Regions from separate parts of the Mesorhizobium sp. 43Arga genome, predicted to be linked through region 2. Evidence: predicted binding sites of a transcription regulator. Region 2 holds the regulator's gene; each other region holds the start of a gene.
What was found. Region 2 encodes LexA, which represses DNA repair genes until DNA is damaged. Its sites were predicted from a motif close to TGTTCNNNNTGTGTTCNG; they were not measured.
Positions count from the first base shown of each region.

Region 1 (4,537 bases), on a different contig from region 2:
GCCAGGGCCACGGCCGCGAAGCTCTTGCCGCCATTCTGGACGAACAGCCGCGAAAACAGGATATGGCCGACCGCCTGGCCGTCTTCTTCCGCCACCAGTTCGACGACGGCGTCGCCGCCGGTGACCAGCGCGTCGACCAGCCCGGCCTCCGCCTGCTGGCCGAAGGCGTGTTCCTCGACGAGGCGAATGGCCTCGCGATCTCGCGGCGTCGCCGCGCGTATCGACATCATGCTCATGAGAACGTCATTCCTTTTACGATCTTGGCTCCGCGCAGGAATTCCGACGCGGCAGCGGGCTTTCCGCCCGCACGTTGAACTTCGACCAGCCTGATCGCGCCTGCCCCGCAGGCGACCGTCAGCCGATCATCGAGAATTCCTCCCGACTCGCCCAAATCTTCCGAAGGCGACAGGCCATCGGACAGCGTCGAGCGAAGCAGTTTCAGCCGTTCCATGCGGCCGCCAATGTCAATCTCGGACCAGGCGCCGGGAAAGGGCGACAGGCCACGAAGGTGGTTGTGGACCTCGGCCGCGGGCCGGGTCCAGTCCACGCGCGTCTCGGACTTATCGATTTTTCTGGCGTAAGTCACCCCTTCCGCCGCTTGCGCGGTAAATGTCAGGATGTTCCCTTCCAGCCGCGCCAGCGCTTCCACCATCAGGCCAGCACCGACGCTCATCAACCGATCATGCAGATCGCCGGCTGTCATATCGGGGTCGATGGCGCATTTTTCAAGCAATCCCACCGGGCCGGTGTCGAGACCCTCTTCCATGCGCATCACCATCACGCCGCTTTCCAGGTCACCGGCCATGATGGCGCGCTGGATGGGGGCGGCGCCGCGCCAGCGCGGCAAAAGCGACGCATGGCCGTTGATGCAGCCAAGTCGGGGTGCGTCGAGAATTGCCTTCGGCAGCAGCAAACCATAGGCGACGACCACGGCGATATCGGCCCGCAGGGCGCTGAAAGCGGCCTGCTCGGCCTCGCCCTTGAGGGATGTCGGCGTGCGCACCTCGATGCCCAGCCGCTCGGCCTCGCGCTGCACCGGCGAGGGGGTCAGTTCCAGCCCGCGCCGGCCGGCCGCGCGCGGCGGCTGCGTGTAGACGGCGGAAACCTCATGTCCGGCCTCGGCGATCGCGCGCAACGTCGGCACCGAAAACTCCGGCGTGCCCATGAAGATGACGCGAAGGGGCATTTTTCTTCGGATATCCTGTTTCTGACTGCGCGCCGTGAGCCGGCTCACGCCCCCGCTTCAAACGGGTTTACCAGCTTCAGGTCAAGCCCATCGAAGTCGCGCACATTGCGCGTTGCAAGTGTCGCATCATGGGCGAGACAAATCGCGGCGATCATGGCGCCGGAAAGGCTGACGGGGCGCCCGATCTTTTCCCGCGTTGCCCGCAGCCTGCCGGCAAGTCGAGGGATCGAACCGGAAAACTCCACGATACGTCCGGCGAACTGCTGCGAAATCAGCCGATCGAGCACGCGAACATAACGGTCCGATCCGGTCTTATTCAAAAACCGCTCGGCACCGAAAGATTGCTCCATGATGACTGGTCCGCACATATAGAGCGCGAGAAGGTCCTGTTTGCGGAACCAAGCGGAAACATTCGAATCGGGCACAGGCTTACTGGCTTCGGAAACAATATTGGTATCGAGGACAATCACTCGAAATCCTCGACTTGACGACCGAAGTCGCGTTTCCTGTCCGCTTCGATCTCGTTCATTATCTCGGAAAATTCATCGCCGATTGCATTTTCAGAAGCGAATGCCGAACGAATGGCATCCCATGCGGAAAGCCCAGGCTCCGGCTTGGCTTCCTTTTCGGCGACCATGCCTTTGCGCAGGAGATCGATCGCCTTGCTCGACAGGCTCTGGCCGCCTTTGCGCGCCGCTTGTTCGATTTCGCGCTTCAAGGGGTCCGGAATGTCTCTGATCAAGATATCGCCCATAGCCATCTCCGCAAATTGATATCACTGATATCATCTCGGCGGCCCTTGATCAACAAAAACTCCGATCCTTTCGCGGCAGCGACCTAGAGAGTTCGTTAACTCTTTCACCAATAGTTTGGGCGCATAATTCGAGCACCTATCCCTAGGAGCCTCATATGCAGCGCGATCAAAAACCTTTTGGGAAACGTAGGGCACCCTTCGCCGAGTTCAAAACAGTTGAGGAACAATACGAGAAAGGCGAACTGTCGAGGCGAAGGGAAAGCAATTTCGCCGTCTACGTCACGCCTCTGCTGGCAGCGGCGATCGTCATAGTTTTGATTTTCTCTCCCGAGTCTCGTGCGCTTGCGATCGAAATCGGTGCGAAAGGAATCGAGATAGGCAAAGATGGGTCCTGCGCGGGCTGCTCGAATGAGGCCTATCCCACCAGCTTGCCCGGCGCCTTGTCCTTGGCGAGCTTCTTGAATTTTTTCACCACCATGTCGCGCTTCAGCTTCGAGATGTGGTCGATGAACAGCACGCCGTTGAGATGGTCGATCTCGTGCTGCAGGCAGGTCGCCATCAGCCCCTCGGCCTCCATCTCCTGCAATTTGCCGTCGCGGTCGAGATATTTCACGCGAACGGAAGCCGGGCGCTCCACCTCGGCGTAATAGTCGGGAATGGACAGGCAGCCTTCCTCGTAGACGGAGCGCGCCTCGGCGCTTTCCAGGATCTCCGGGTTGATGAAGACATGCGGCGCCGGCGTTTCGTCTTCCTTGGCGAGGTCGATCACCAGCATGCGCAGCGGTTCACCGATCTGGATTGCCGCCAGCCCGATGCCGGGCGCGTCATACATGGTCGCCAGCATGTCGTCGGCCAGTTTGCGCAAAGGCGCGTCGACGCGTTCCACCGGCTTGGAAACCTGGCGCAGGATGGGATCTGGAAGGATGATGAGCGGCTTGATCGGCATGGCGTCCCACGTAAGACGTCCAGCGAAAAGCGTCAACCGGGGCTTCCCGCCTGCGTTCACGTTTTGATCTGTGCCGGGCCGCCGAATCGGCTATGCTGTCCACATGAATGATCTGAGCACCATCCTTTCGCAGCCCGTCGCACGGCTTGGCGCCTCGACGATCACGCTCGGCCACGCCCTGGCCTTCGGCGTGTTGTTGTTTCTCGGCCTGTTCTTGGCGCTGGTCGTCGCGCTGTGGCGGTCGGCCAAGGCGCGCGCGGTCGCGGCCGCGGAAGCCGCCGACCACGCCCGCGACGCCGAGGCGCGGATGGCCGGCATCTTGCAGAGCCAGGCCGAGATGCAGGGCCGCATGGGCGCCATCGCCGAAGTGTTCGGCGCGCGCCAGGCGGAGTTGACGCAGTCGATTGGCCAGCGCCTCGACGCCATGACCGGCCGTATCGGCCAGACCATGACCGAGCAGACCAAATCCACGCATGAAAGCCTGGCGAAACTGCAGGAGCGGCTGGCGATCATCGACACCGCGCAAGGCAACATCCAGTCGCTCGCCGGCCAGGTCGTGCAGCTGCAGGCCATCCTCTCCAACAAGCAGACGCGCGGCGCCTTCGGCCAGTCGCGCATGGAGGCGATCGTCGCCGACGGCCTGCCGCATGGCGCCTATGAATTCCAGGCGACGCTGTCGAATGGCAGCCGGCCCGATTGCCTGGTGAAGATGCCGAACGGCGCGCCCTCACTGGCCATCGATGCCAAGTTTCCGCTGGAAGCCTGGAATGCCATCCGCGCCGCCGACGGCGCCGACCTGCAGAAGGTCGCGTCCCAGGCCTTCCGTCGCGACATCGAGATCCATGTCCGCGACATCTCGGAAAAATACCTGATCCAGGGCGAGACGCAGGACACCGCTTTCATGTTCGTGCCGTCGGAATCGGTCTTCGCCGAAATCCACGAGAATTTCGAGGCGATCGTCCACAAGGCGCACCGCGCCCGCGTCGTCATCGTCTCGCCGTCGCTGCTGATGCTGTCGATCCAGGTTATCCAGGCGATCCTCAAGGATGCCCGCATGCGCGAACAGGCGCATCTGATCCAGGGCGAGGTCATCCGGCTGATGGAGGATGTGGCGCGCGTCGACGAGCGCGTGCGCAAGCTGCAGGGCCACTTCGGCCAGTCGGCCAAGGATATCGAGGATATATTGGTCTCGACATCGAAAGTGACCAAGCGCGGCCAGAAGATCGAGGCGCTGGAGTTTGGCGCGCAGGCCGATGGCGATGCCGGTCCGGAGACGCCGTCACGGGCGCAGGCGGCGAAACTCGAGCCCGGCCCCCGCGTTGCCGATTCAAAGACCGGGCAGCTCAGGCTGCGCGTCGTCGAAGGCGACGACTAGGCCACGGCCACGATGACGTGCGCCTGGATTTTGGCGGCAACCGCGCCGCTGCCATGCCTGGCCGCAATCGCGGATGCGGCATAATCCGTTGCGGCGTCGAGGTTTGCGGGGTCCCTGGCCTCGATTTCGGTGCGAAGCACCGTTCCCTGGCAATAGGCGACGGCCGGAATACGCGGCGAGGGGGCACGGCTTTGTTCGGCTCTCGTCTCGATCGCCACATCGCAGAAGCCGGCCTCTTCCAGGTCGCGGCGGATCAGGGCCTTATCATGATAGCCA
Region 1 covers NZ_JBSKBO010000005.1:110,628-115,164, forward strand. The annotation lists gene ACWGS8_RS18700 (GNAT family N-acetyltransferase) at 1-236, opposite strand, end outside; gene fmt (methionyl-tRNA formyltransferase) at 233-1,186, opposite strand; gene ACWGS8_RS18710 (PIN domain-containing protein) at 1,231-1,656, opposite strand; gene ACWGS8_RS18715 (plasmid stabilization protein) at 1,653-1,904, opposite strand; gene def (peptide deformylase) at 2,356-2,886, opposite strand; gene ACWGS8_RS18725 (DNA recombination protein RmuC) at 2,990-4,261, shown strand; gene ACWGS8_RS18730 (class I SAM-dependent methyltransferase) at 4,258-4,537, opposite strand, start outside.
Region 1: the regulator LexA is predicted to act here: its motif matches at 2,940-2,957, upstream of ACWGS8_RS18725 (DNA recombination protein RmuC).

Region 2 (4,537 bases):
CGCTCACGGCCCGCCTTTTCTCAGGGATAGAAAATGCCCGTGAAGCCATCGCCGACCATATCAGGGCCACGGTCGGCGGTGCTGAAGGTGAGATCGCGGCGGCGCTGATCGTCGGCGTGCGCGCCGGCATTCCCGATGAAATCAACGAGGCGATGCGGCGCACTGGCATCTATCACATCATCTCCATTTCGGGACTGCATATGGCGCTGGTCGCTGGCACCATCATGGGTCTGCTGCGCGGCGGCTTCGCGCTGTTTCCGGATTTTTCCGCGCGTCGGCCGGTGAAGAAATACGCGGCCGCCGCGGCCCTTTTCTCGATCGCCGCCTATCTCGTCATTTCCGGCGTCGTCGTCGCTGCCGAGCGCAGCTTCATCATGCTGGCGGTGATGCTGATTGCCGTGCTGTTCGATCGCGCAGCGCTGACCATGCGCAATCTGGCGATCTCGGCGATCGCCGTCATTGTGGTTTCGCCGCATGAGGTCGTCGGCCCGAGCTTCCAGATGTCCTTCGCCGCGACCGCGGCGCTGATCGGTGCCTATGCCGGCTGGGCGGATCATCATGCGGGAAAGGCGAGACCGCCACCGCCAAAGCGATCCCTGCCGGGTTTTCTCACGCGAAAATTCCTGCTGGCGACGGGCGGGTTGGCGATGACCTCCATCATCGCCGGCTGCGCCACGGCGCTGTTTGCCATCTGGCATTTCCAGCGAGTGTCGCCGCTCAGCCTGTTCGCCAATCTGGCCGTCATGCCGATCGTGTCAGCCGTGATGTTCCTGGCCGTTGCCAGCGCGTTGCTGATGCCATTCGGATTGGATGCGCCGACCCTCTACCTGATGGGCAAGGGCCTGACGGCGATGATAGCCATATCGGCGTGGATATCGGAACGCTCACCGGTCGATGCGGTCGGGCTGATTTCGCAGCAATCCGTCCTGCTGGTGACCATCGCCCTGGTCATCGCGACGATGGCGACGACCTGGCTGCGGCTCGCGGCACTGCCATTCGCGCTTGCCGGCCTGCTGACTGTATCGGATACGCGCACGCCCGATGTGCTTATCTCGGAAGATGCGCGGCTGGTCGCACTGCCGATCGGCGGCGGCGAACTCGCGGTCAGCCGGGCTCGCCCGAACGAGTTCACCGTCGACAATTGGAAACGCGCGCTGGTGTCCGAAACCATCGTCGTGCCGGAGATGTTCGACAAGGCGGACGGGCAATTCGACATCGCCGATGCCGTCAATCTGCCGCCGGGAGCACCGTTCTACTGCACGGATGGCGTCTGTCTTGCCCGGCACCCATCCGGTGCAATCATCGCGCATGTCGAAGACCGCGAGGACACCTGGAAAGCCTGCGGCTTCGCCGATTTGATCGTCGTCAATGACGCGACGGGCTATGATGCCTGCCACAATCCGCTGGTTCTTGTCGTTACCAAGCGGCAACTTGCCCGCAAGGGCAGTGCCGCCGTCTTCTTCGACCGCCAATCGGCGACCGGTCCGCCAATCATCAGCTTCGCGGTGGACGGGCCGTATCGGCCCTGGCACGAGCAGCGAAAGTTTTCGCGTGAGGCGAGGGGGCTGCCGCCCTATCAAAAATCCGAAAAGCCGGCCGTTCCTGCTCAGTAGCGCCTGATCAGCCCGACAAGCTTGCCTTGCACCTTGACCCTGTCCGGCCCGAAAATCCGCGTCTCGTAAGCCGGGTTGGCGGCTTCAAGGGCAATCGAGGCGCCCTTGCGGCGGAACCGTTTCAGGGTTGCTTCCTCCTCGTCGACCAGCGCCACGACGATCTCGCCCGGGCTTGCCGTGTCGGCGTTGCGGATGATCACCGTGTCGCCATCAAAGATGCCGGCCTCGATCATCGAGTCGCCCTTGACCTCCAGCGCATAGTGCTCGCCGCCCATGATCATGTCCGGCGGCACCGAGATCGAATGCGTCTGGTGCTGGATGGCATCGATCGGGACACCGGCGGCGATACGGCCCATCACCGGGATCGACACGGCAGAGACCGCGTCGTCGTCATTGCCGGCCGCCGGCAAGCGCGATGGCGCCGGCTTGATCTGGCGACCAAGGCCGCCCTGGCCGAGACTGCCCTGGATGACGCTCGGCGAGAACTTCTTTGCCGCGTTGAGGCCGGGTGCGATCGAATCCGGCAGCCGCAGCACTTCCAGCGCCCGCGCCCGGTTGGGCAGCCGGCGAATGAAGCCGCGTTCCTCCAATGCCGTGATCAGGCGATGGATGCCTGACTTGGAGGCGAGATCGAGCGCTTCCTTCATCTCGTCGAAGGATGGCGGAATACCGCTTTCCTTGAGCCGTTCATGAATGAACATCAGCAGTTCATGTTGCTTGCGTGTCAGCATGGCGGCCCCCCAAGGCATTGAACGACGGGTTGAACCAGAATCGAAAAACAAACCCAGAACAAACACTATCTGTTCCAGTTGTGTTCTGCAACTGTTTAAAGTTTAATGAATTTGTTAAGACGTCGGAAATTTTTTGCCCCTGGGAGCGGGCAGCGATCGACCGCTTCCGCTGCCGTTACGTGCATTGAAATCATTTTGGTTAATGGCCTGTGGCCTACTCCTGAATGCGGTTTGGCATCAGGCATTTGAGAGGCGTTCACGGGCCGGATTTGTATGGTTTGTCGATCCATTTCCGGCGGAACGAAACGAAATCAAAACGCCAACGATCACTGGCTTTGGGCAGGCTCGACCGCTGGGATCGGGACAACCGCGGCAGCCTCATCCGGAAACGGCTTTCAGGCTGCCGGCGCGCGCAGTGTAGGTGTTGGCACCACTGTCTTCGCTGTGCACATAGACATGCAGCGTGTAGCCGATATGCGCTGTCATTAGCGCCTTGGCCCGCTCCACATCGCGATCGAGCGCCGCTTCCATGATCGCGGTGTGATGCTCGATGGCGATCGCCTCGCGCAAAGCGTCCATTGCCTCGCCATAGCCATCCTTGAGGCCGGCAGCCGCCCGCAATGTCGGCGCCAGGCCGAGAAACCGATGATGCCGCCGTAGCTGATCGGCGATCGTCGAGCGGAAGCGCAACAGCCAGTTGGACGTCGCCGCGCTCAACAGCGCCGCATGGAAGGCCTCGTGGCTCTCGTCCCATTTGTCGACGGCCGCATCGGAAGGGTCGTCGACCGCGGTCTTGCAGCGGGAGAGCCGGTAGTGAGCGGTGACGACCGCGTCCTCCCATTCCCTGCCGCCGTTCGCGATCGATTCCAGGAACAGCGGCATTTCGACAACCATCCTTGCGCGCGCCAGGTCCTCGAGCTCGGCGCGCGACACGGGAGCGACGGCAAAACCGCGATTGCTGATGGCGGTGACCAGGCGCTCGGCTTCAAGCCGGGACAGGGCTTCACGCAGCGGCGTCCAGCCGACGCCGTATGTGGCGCGCAGCGCACTCAGCTTGAGTGGCGCGCCCGGCATGAGGCGGGTGGTCAGGATATCTCGCCGCAGCAGCTGATAGGCCGCCTCGGTCTTCGTGGAGCTGTTCTGATCCTGCATCGCGATCCGTCTATCATCGGGCCTGGAAAATTATATATGATGGTGGCGCATGGCAAGAATTATATATAATGTTTGACACACAGCGAGGGACTGACCATGATCCCCGCAGTTGCCGCCTGTGAGCGGCGCTGATCAAATCTGGGAGGAAATGATGATGAAGTCGAAGTCCGCTTGGCTGTCGGGATTGGCCCTGGCAGGCGCATTGATGGTCAGCGCCGGCAGCGCCGCGGCCGATCAGATACGCATCGGCATCGCCAATTTCGGCGAGCATCCGCAGCTCAACGCTGCCATAGCCGGCTTCAAGAAGGCATTGACGGACAAAGGTTTTGTCGAGGGCAAGGACGTCGTCTACACCGAAAGCCATACCAATTTCGATGCATCGCTGGTGCCGCAGATGATTGCCAAGCTGCAGGCGGAGCAGCCCAAGCTGATCTACACCATCACCACGCCGGTCTCCCAGATCGCCAAGAAGGCGCTTGCCGGCTCCAGCATTCCGATCGTTTTCGCCGCGGTCACCGATCCGGTGGCGGCCAAGCTGGTGCCGTCATGGGACGCCGGCGATGAAGGCATGACCGGCGCCAGCGATCTGCAGGATGTCGCCGCGGTGATGGCCTTCACCAAGAAACTGCTGCCGAACGCCAAGCGGTTCGGCGTGCCTTACAATCCGGGCGAGGCCAATGACGTTGCCCTGATCGAAAAGATCAAGGCGGCGGCGCCGGCGGCGGGCTTCGAGGTCGTGGAAGTCGGCGTCGACAACGTCAATGACATCCAGCAACGCATCGCCTCGCTCGCCGGCAAGGTCGACGTGATCTACGGCCCAGCCTCCAACCTGATCCAGCCGGCGATCGCTGCTGTCTCCGCGGCCGCTCGCCAGGCCGGAATCCCGATCGTCAACTCCGATGACAGCGCGGTCCGCAACGGCACCGTGCCGGCAAGCTTTGCGGTCAATTACACGCAGGTTGGAGTCAATGCCGGCAACATCGCCGCCGAGATCCTCAAGGGCAAGGATCCCAAGACGATCGCGCCGTCGCGCCCGGCGTA
Region 2 covers NZ_JBSKBO010000003.1:169,708-174,244, forward strand. The annotation lists gene ACWGS8_RS13460 (ComEC/Rec2 family competence protein) at 1-1,613, shown strand, start outside; gene lexA (transcriptional repressor LexA) at 1,607-2,344, opposite strand; gene ACWGS8_RS13470 (GntR family transcriptional regulator) at 2,723-3,496, opposite strand; gene ACWGS8_RS13475 (ABC transporter substrate-binding protein) at 3,648-4,537, shown strand, end outside.

Region 3 (4,537 bases), on a different contig from region 2:
GACGATCCGAGCCACGGGCTGAAGGCGATCTACCGGCTGACGGAAGCCGGCATCGACCTGTTGCCGGTGCTGGCCACGCTCGGCGCCTGGGGCAGCAAGCACCGCAAGGCCGACGATCAGCTCGCCCGCACCGCCGACGAATTGGCGGCCGGCGGCGAGCCGGCGCTGGAACGGATGAAGGCGGCGCTGCGGGCCGAGCATCTGGCGAACACATGATCGCCGAAGCTCCTGAAGGATGGCCCGAGGCCTGGCCGCGCAACCGCACGCGATGTCGGATCATCAGCGATCATCATACTCGTCATGAAGGCGGACCCAATCGCCCAGCGTATGCGACGGCCCGTTTTCATTGCGGCCGATGGGCGTGAGGTCGAGATAGCTATAGGTCCCGATCAGGTTCTCGCCGCCCCGGCCCCGCACCTGGAAAGTGCAGTAGACCGTGCCGTCGCCATCCCGGTAGAAAACGGTCGTGCCGCCGCGATCCCTGCCTGTCATCGCGACCTCTTCGAAATTGAACAGCACTTTGCCCGCTTTGATCTGGTCCTCGGTGAACGACACCTGGAAGTCGAAATTGAAATCGCTGCCGAATGACGAAACCCAATCGAACCGCCAATTCATCCGCGCCTTGAAATCCGTGAGCTCGGCCAGGGGAGCGCGCGCGCAGACGACCAGGGACACGTCGTGATGCCTGAGATGCTGGTCGGCGGCGTCGATGTGGTCGCACAGGAACGAACAGCCGGTGCAGCGATAGTCCGCATTGGGCGGAAACATGAAGTGATAGATGATCAACTGGCTGCGGCCTTCGAAGAGATCGGCCAGGGATTTCCTTCCCTGGGTCGTATCGAACTCGTAGAGCTTGTCGATGCGCAGCCACGGCAGCGCGCGCCGCTCCGCCGCGAGTTGTTGACGCTGGCGCGTAAGCGCCTTCTCTTTTGCGAGATGCGATTTATGCGCTTCAAACCAGTCCGAGTAAGGCGCGATGATATGGTCGGTCATGTCGTGCTCCTTGCGCACTCAGGCATGTGCTGACGGCCTCGTTGCCCGTCTTGAAGACGGCGTTGAAAACCGCGATCCGACATTGGCTGTGCAATTTTCGTGGGAAGGGCTCAGCTGATCCAGCCGGGCGCGGACATGCCGCTTGACAGATGTACATGTTATGTTCTCTATTTGTTCCAATCCATCAGCAACCGTGGATATGCAGCCGGATGGAAACGACAGCCACCATCCTGCATGCCGATCTCGACGCCTTCTATGCCTCGGTCGAGCAGTTGCTCGACCCGTCGCTGCTCGGCAAGCCGATCGCGGTCGGCGGCGGCGTCGTGCTCGCCGCCTCCTATGAAGCGCGCGCCTTCGGCGTGCGCGGCGGCATGCCGGGGCGCAAGGCGCGCGAGCTTTGCCCGCAACTGATCTTCGTCGGCGGCAATTTCAGCCACTACCAGCGGCTGGGCGACGCGGCGATAAAGGTGCTCGACGATTTCACGCCGGTGGTCGAGCGCATTTCCATCGACGAGGCCTTCTGCGATGTCGCCGGCTGCACGCATCTGTTCGGCTCGCCACGGGAGATCGCCACAGCGATCCGCCGCCGCGTGCGGGCTGAACTCGGCCTGCCGATCTCGATCGGCGTGGCGCGCACCAAGCATCTGGCCAAGATTGCCTCGCAAGTCGCCAAGCCCGATGGGCTGGTGGTGGTCGATCCTGGCACCGAGCTCGCCTTCCTGCACGATCTGCCGGTCTCGCTGATGTGGGGCGTCGGCCCAGCGACCAAGGCAAGGCTGGCCGAGATCGGCGTCGAGACCATCGGCCAGTTGGCGAGGACGCATAGCGGCGCGCTGACGCGGCTGCTTGGTCCCGCCGCCGGCGAAAAGCTCGCCGCTCTCGCATGGAACCGCGACCCGAGGAAACTGGAGACCAGGCGCCGGGCGCACTCGGCCGGCGCGCAATCGGCGCTCGGGCAGAAACCGGCCGTGGCACGGGTGATCGTGCCCACCTTGCTGCATCTGGCCGACCGCGTCGCCAGCCGGCTGCGCGCCAAGGCGCGGCCCGGCCGCACGGTGACGGTGCGCGTGCGCTTTGCCGATCTCAGCACTGTTTCGCGCTCGATCACGCTCGACCAGCCGATCTCGGCGACCACCCTACTGGCCGAGATCGCCGGCGACCTGGTGCGCGGCGTGCTCGCCGACCATCCACGGGAAAAGACGATCTCGCTGCTGGCGATCTCGGTCTCGCATCTCTGGGAGAGCACGGAGTTGCAGCTCGACCTGCCGCTCGGCCTCGCCGACGAGAAGCGCCGGCCCGGTAGCAAAAAAGGCCTCGCCCGCTTTGGTGCCGACCGCGCCATCGACAAGATCCGCGAACGTTTTGGCAAACAGGCGGTCGGCTACGGCACGGTGGCGCTGGAAGCGGCGCGCTCGGTGCCCGACGAATTCAGGGAGCTGGCGGAGAAGGAACTGTGAGTGCGGGAGCGTCCGTCCCTCATGGCTTGCCAAGAAAATGCGAAATTGCCGTGCGAGCCGGGATCGGGAGACGCCTCAAAACCGCGCCGTGCCGAAAACCCGGTCCCACAACAGCGACGTCACGCCGAAATTGGCGTTGTCGTCGATATGGTGGTGCACCGCGTGGCGGCGCTTGAGCGTGTAGAGATAGCTGGGATGGGCGGGATGCCAGTGATGGATCATGTGGTGGACGCTGATGTACCAGAGATAGCCCAGCATCAGCCCGCAGCTGACCGCGCTGGCGGTCGCGAAATCCGAGAGCAGCCAAACGGGCAGCGCGATCAACGCATGCACGCCGAGGCTGAGCCAGGTCGGCGTGCCCACCGGATGCGCTCCTCGACGTGATGACGGTCGCGCAGATCCCTGATGTAGGGAACGTGATGCAAGACGAAGCGGTGCAGGACGTATTCGATCAACGTCCACAGGCCGAGACAGATCAGCATCGTGCCGATCCAGTCCGGCGCGCTCTCTTCCCCGGCCTCGATCAGCCCGGCCACGCCCAACAGGGCGATCGCCAGCGGATAGACCACGAAATCGCTGTAGTAGCCGATCAGACCGAGTTGCATTCCGGACGCCCCATCTGATTTCGACGCCGCCCCAGAAACGACGCATCAAATTGCCGACCTCGCGGGTGGGGTGCAATGCACATGCATCTGACATAGCGTCGCAATTTCCCGGTGCAAGTTCAGCACGCATGATCGACTCGGAATCGGCAGACCTCGCACCGGCGCCGCAAACGGATATGCAAAAATGGCAAAACGCAGTGCGGGCCTGTTGATTTATCGTCGAGGCGATGGGGATATCAGGGTGCTTCTGGTTCACCCCGGCGGCCCGTTCTGGGCAAGGAAGGATGATGGCGCCTGGTCGATCCCGAAAGGCCTCATCGACGAGGACGAGGACGAACTGGCGGCAGCGCAACGCGAGACCGGGGAAGAGCTCGGCATCACCTTCGACGGCCCCTTCGCACGCCTCGGCGACTACAAGCAACCGGGCGGCAAGATCGTCATCGCCTGGTCCGTCGAGGCCAGAGCCGAGATCGATGTCGCAGCCATCAAGAGCAACAGTTTTACGATCGAATGGCCGCCGCGATCCGGGTCGATGAAAGAATTTCCGGAGGTCGATAGGGCCGGCTGGTTCACCCTGCCCGAGGCGGAGGTGAAGATTCTGAAGGGTCAGCGCCCTATGCTTTCGGATTTGGCGGAGCAGTTGGGCGTTGGATGATTTCAGACACCAAGATCGAGGTCAGGTCTTCTTTTCAGGTATGCCCAAGTCAAGTTCGTACTCGTGGCCGTCGCGGACTTTCTTCAGCAACTCCACAGCGTCGTGTGAATACTTATGGAATGGGGTTTTATTAACACGCTCTTTTCTATGATAGCGATTGTCATTGGCCTTTATGCTGACTTTCTTCTGTTCCAGAATCTTATCGATCAATTGGTTGGTCAAATGCCACGAAGCCCCGCCAAGCGCCTGCCCAACTTCTGTTGGGCTGTAGGGGAACTGCGCGGAGGCCGCGCTATAGTCGTTAATGTTGGCGATACCAAACAACTTGGCGAATGTTTCGGAGCTTTCTACGGCCGAGGAGAGCATCTTGAAATCAGCTTCAACGGTCATCTTTGGGATATCGTGCCGAACAAGCTCGTAAGATCGTGCCACCAGCGACCTCAGCACTCTCGTGTTCACTTGATTAAGTGCAGGATTCGCAGCAAAGGCATCAAACACCCACCCGAAGTCGGAGGCTTCGATCAACTTAACTCGGACGTTTCGATCCTCTTCGGTAGGAATGATCCTGTCTCTGGCTGGCCAACTTTCGTCGGTTAGATCGGGATTCCACTGCAGGATAAAAACGTTCGGTATCACACCTCCCTTCTCGGGCAGAGCCTGATCAATGTCCGAGAGGATGGCCCTTATGTTTGGGTCACCAGCGCTATAGCCAATAAACAAAAGGGGATGGTCATTGAAGAATGTAAGCAACTTCGCAGATAGGAACTTCTTTCTTTTCATGAAGTCGTTATAGTCAGCTTCTGTAAAAACGATACTCTCATGATCAG
Region 3 covers NZ_JBSKBO010000002.1:753,275-757,811, forward strand. The annotation lists gene ACWGS8_RS10125 (winged helix-turn-helix transcriptional regulator) at 1-216, shown strand, start outside; gene ACWGS8_RS10130 (DUF899 domain-containing protein) at 280-993, opposite strand; gene dinB (DNA polymerase IV) at 1,203-2,450, shown strand; gene ACWGS8_RS10140 (sterol desaturase family protein) at 2,526-2,813, opposite strand; gene ACWGS8_RS10145 (hypothetical protein) at 2,771-3,055, opposite strand; gene ACWGS8_RS10150 (NUDIX domain-containing protein) at 3,240-3,710, shown strand; gene ACWGS8_RS10155 (SIR2 family NAD-dependent protein deacylase) at 3,732-4,537, opposite strand, start outside.
Region 3: the regulator LexA is predicted to act here: its motif matches at 1,155-1,172, upstream of dinB (DNA polymerase IV).

Region 4 (4,537 bases), on a different contig from region 2:
GCCGGTTCCGAATCCTCGATCGCTGCCTCCGCGGCCGCGTCTGTAGCGGCGGCTTCGGCTGCCTTGGCCTGCTCGGCGCGCGCGGCTTCTTCCGCCGCAAGCTTGGCCGCGGCGGCTTCCCGCGCGGCGGTGTCCTGCGCTTCCAGCCGCGCCTTGACCTCCGCCGCCGGCTTCGGCTCGGCGCGGTAACCCAGGCCCTTCAGGATCTCTTCCATGTCGTCGGCGGTGGCACCGAGGATCGACATCATCGGCGGTGTCACCATGAAGGAATGGCCGTCATAGGCGCCGTCCGGACGCTGGCCTAGGCCGGGCTTCCAGTTGGTCGCCGGGCGGATGAGGTCCGCCAGCCGTTCCAATATGTCGATGCGCACGGCGCGGCGGCCGAGATTGCGGTAGCCGGCCAGTTTGTAGAAAGCCTTGTCGAAGGCCGGATCGATGACCACGGAGGTGCGGCCCGACGCCAGGGCATGGACGACGTCGCCGAAACCAGGCTTGTCCTTGCCGTCATTCTTCAGCGCCCACAGCAAGGTCACCAGCCCGGCGGGGGCCGGCTTGATCAGGGCGGGCACGAAGACATGGTAGGCGCCGAACCGCACACCAAGGCGGCGAAGGGCCGCGCGGCCCTCCTGGTCGAGCGACTTCATCTCCTCGGCTATGTCGCGGCGGTTGATGAGGCCGAAATTCTCGACCAGCTGGAAGGCGATGCCGCGGCCGATGCCGGAAATCTGGTCGGCGTTCTTCAGGTCGACGAGCGGCTTCAGCAGCGTTTCGATCTGGAAATTGACGAAGCGTTCGGCGCGCGCGGCGACCTTGTCGCGTGCCGGGCCGGTCAGCTGTTCGTCGGCGAAAAGCACTAGGCGCGGCTTCAGCGTGTCTTCGCCCGAAACCAGCGTGCCGATCGGCGCGCCGATCCAGCGCAGCGTGCCGTCCGAGCCGAGCGCCAGATCGCCATTGGCGCAGGCGCCGAAGCGTTCGGCGCGCGCCTCGAATTCGGCGGCAAGCGCCTTTTGCGCGGCCGTGCGCACGGCCTTGGCGTCTTCGCCGCCGGCGGTCTGGTCGGCGGTGAAGCGGAACCCTTGCAACTCGCCGACATGGTGGCCTTCGACAAGGACGGTTCCGGTAGGACTGATTTCGGCTTCAGGCATAGTATTTTCTCTAAGGCGCCGCATGAGGACGGAAGTCCTGCGGTCTACGAAGCGTTTCGTCAACCGCTCATGCAACGCATCCGACAATCTGTCTTCGATTTCGCGCGTCTTTTCCTGCCAGTGTGCCTGATCGGCCAGCCAGCCGGGCCGGTTCGACACGAAAGTCCATGTGCGGATCTGGGCAATGCGGTGCGACAGCGTGTCGATGTCGCCCTCGGTGGTGTCGGCGCGGCGCACCTGCTCGGCCATGTAGTTTTCGTCGACATGGCCATGACGGGCGAGGTCCATGTAGATCGAGGCGATCAGGTCGGCGTGCTGGGCAGGCGCAATCTTCCTGTAGTCGGGCAGCGCGCAGGCTTCCCACAGCAGCGCCACGCGCTTGGCATCGGTGGCGAGCGCGCGGATGTCCTCGTCGCGGGAGAGATATTCGAGCGCCTGTGCGTCGACCGCCGGCAATGCGCGCGTCAGGCCCTCGACCGGCGCGTTGGTCTCGATCGAGCGCTTCAGCGCATCGAGGCTGGCGAAGTCGAAATGGGCGGTGCGCCACTGCAGCACCTTCACCGGATCGAAGTCGTGGCTCTCGATCTTCTTGACCAGCTCTTCGTCGAGCGGGTCGACCTGGCCGGTGACGCCGAAAGTGCCGTCGCGCAGATGCCGGCCGGCGCGGCCGGCGATCTGGCCAAGCTCGGCCGCCGTCAGATTGCGATACTGGTAGCCGTCGAATTTGCGGTTCTGAGCGAAGGCGACATGGTCGAGATCGAGGTTGAGACCCATGCCGATGGCGTCTGTGGCGACAAGATAGTCGACATCGCCTGACTGGAACAGCGCCACCTGGGCGTTGCGGGTGCGCGGCGAAAGCGCGCCGAGCACGACGGCGGCACCGCCCTGCTGGCGGCGGATCAACTCGGCGATGGCGTAGACCTCGTCGGCGGAAAAGGCGACGATCGCGGTGCGGCGCGGAAGGCGGGTTAGTTTCTTAGAACCGGCATAGGCCAGGTGCGACAGCCTTGGCCGCGTCACCACCGAGACGCCCTTCAGCAGGCGCTGCAGGATGCCGTGCATCGTGGCAGCACCAAGCAGCAACGTTTCCTGGCGGCCACGCAGATGCAGGATACGGTCGGTGAAGATGTGGCCGCGCTCCAGATCGCCGGCGAGCTGCACCTCGTCGATGGCGACGAAGGCGGCATCCGTCTCGCGCGGCATGGCCTCGACGGTGCAGACCGAATATTTGGCGCTTGGCGGCTGGATCTTCTCCTCGCCGGTGATCAGCGCCACTTTGTGGGCGCCGACCTTTTCACAAACACGTGTATAGACTTCCCGGGCCAGCAGCCTGAGCGGCAGGCCGATGACGCCGGTTTCGTGCGCCACCATGCGCTCGATGGCGAGATGGGTCTTGCCTGTGTTTGTCGGGCCAAGCACGGCGGTCACGTCGCGGCCCGACAGGATCAGCGGCTCAGTGTGTTTCGGCTGGATGTTCATCGACCTGGAAATAAGGCTTTCTGGCCTCTGGTTGTCGGGAGCGTGCCTCAACTGGCGGGTATGACAGCCGACACATAGGGATTTCGGGCGCGAAGCGAAAGCGGAATGTTCCACCGGCGGCTTCGAAGGCAACTCTATCTGGCGCTAAATTGGCTGCTGCTTAACTGACGGAACGAGTCTGGAACGAATCAGCTACGAATCGGCGACTCGCTCAGATTCAGCTTTTGTTCACGGCTACATATGGATTTTGTGATGCTGAGTCTCACCACATGCTGAATCGTCGAACTGGCCCGTTTTATGCTGGGTGAGCCTTATCCTTAACGTTTGCCGGCAAATGAAAGGAGTGGCTCGATGGCTACCGCTCAAGATTATGAAATTATTAATCTTTCTAAATTCACCGTTAAGAAAACACAACTGAATCCGGGCCATTAACGTTAACTTCCGCTCAAAGCCGGAACGAATCGGCGACAAATCAGCGCCAGAGGAATTTTCCCGTTTTGTTCCCTCAATATCTTGTGTTGTGAACAGCTTATCCACCGAGGATTCACAGGCTGACCGAAGTGTTGTGCACAGCCGGAGTTCAGATGGCTCCACTCTTGGGCCCTAGCTTGGCACAAGGGTGCCCATAGATGAATTCGATGCGTCAGCGCGCGTCGTGGCCCATGACGTAGCGTTGCAGTGCCGGGCCAACATTCTTGATGATCTCTTCGTGGGACAGTGCCACCACCGGCCCGAGCCGTAGCAGATACCTGCACATCGCCAGTCCAAGCAACTGAGTGGCAACCAGTCCGGCACGACGGCCGGCATCCGCCGGATCACCTATGGAAGCGACCATCGGTTTCACCTGGTTGGCGAAAACTTCGCGGACTTTCTCGGCTGCATGCTCATTCGACGCGGCCGAGCGAAGCAGGATTATCATGCCGGGACCGTTGGCCGGCCCTTCCCAGTTAACGAGGAAGCGCCTGATCAGCGTTTCGCCGATAGTGGCGGGATCTATCCGTTGATCCGGCAACCGTAGATCCACGACAGCCGCCCTGGCGAACAGTTCATCCTTGCTGTGGAAATAGCGCATCACCATCGCCGGATCGATCGAGGCCTGGGCTGCAACGTCACGGATTGAGGCTCCGTCATAGCCGTGCTCGGCGAAAAGCTGGCGCGCTGCTTCGAGGATTTGAGCCCGCGTGCGGTCTGACTTGGTGATTTTCCTCGGCTGATTCTCGGTCATGAAGACATATATGTCAACGACTGTTGACAAATGCAATGCGGCTCGCTAAAAGTCAACGACTGTTGATAAATGGAGATGGAAATGCTGCCCGAGAAAACTGAAGTCCTCATCATCGGTGCCGGCCTACCGGCATGGCGCTGTCTATTGCCCTGCATCAGGCCGGTGTAGATCATGTGCTCATCGAAAAGCTTCCCCACGGTCTGCAGACGTCGCGCGCCGGTGTCATCCATGCGCAAACGCTGGAATCGCTCGAACCGCTCGGCGTTACCCAGCGGCTGAGTGAACTTTCTGTGAGGCTGGAAGATTTCACCATACGCGACCGAAACGTGGCGCTGCTCAAGCTCGATTTCGGCAGACTCCCATCTAGGCATCCCTATCTGATGATGCTCCCGCAGAACCTGACAGAGCAGGTGTTCGCCGAGCGGATATCTGCCCTGGGCGGCACGATTCATCGCGAAGTCGAGGCCGTGGCGGTAACTCAAGACGGTGACCGCGCGCACGTGACAGTGATCGAAAACGGCCAGGAAGAAATTATATCGGCGCGCTACGTCGTCGGCGCCGACGGCATGCAAAGCCTAGTGCGCAAGTCGGCAGGTATAGAGTTCGACGGCGAGGCCTATGACGGCTCGTTTGTGCTGGCAGACGTTCGTCTCGAATGGCCCGTGGGGCCGACCGAGGTGTCGCTGTT
Region 4 covers NZ_JBSKBO010000001.1:316,723-321,259, forward strand. The annotation lists gene ACWGS8_RS01505 (helicase-related protein) at 1-2,624, opposite strand, end outside; gene ACWGS8_RS01510 (TetR/AcrR family transcriptional regulator) at 3,268-3,849, opposite strand; gene ACWGS8_RS01515 (FAD-dependent oxidoreductase) at 3,981-4,537, shown strand, end outside.
Region 4: the regulator LexA is predicted to act here: its motif matches at 2,793-2,810, upstream of ACWGS8_RS01505 (helicase-related protein).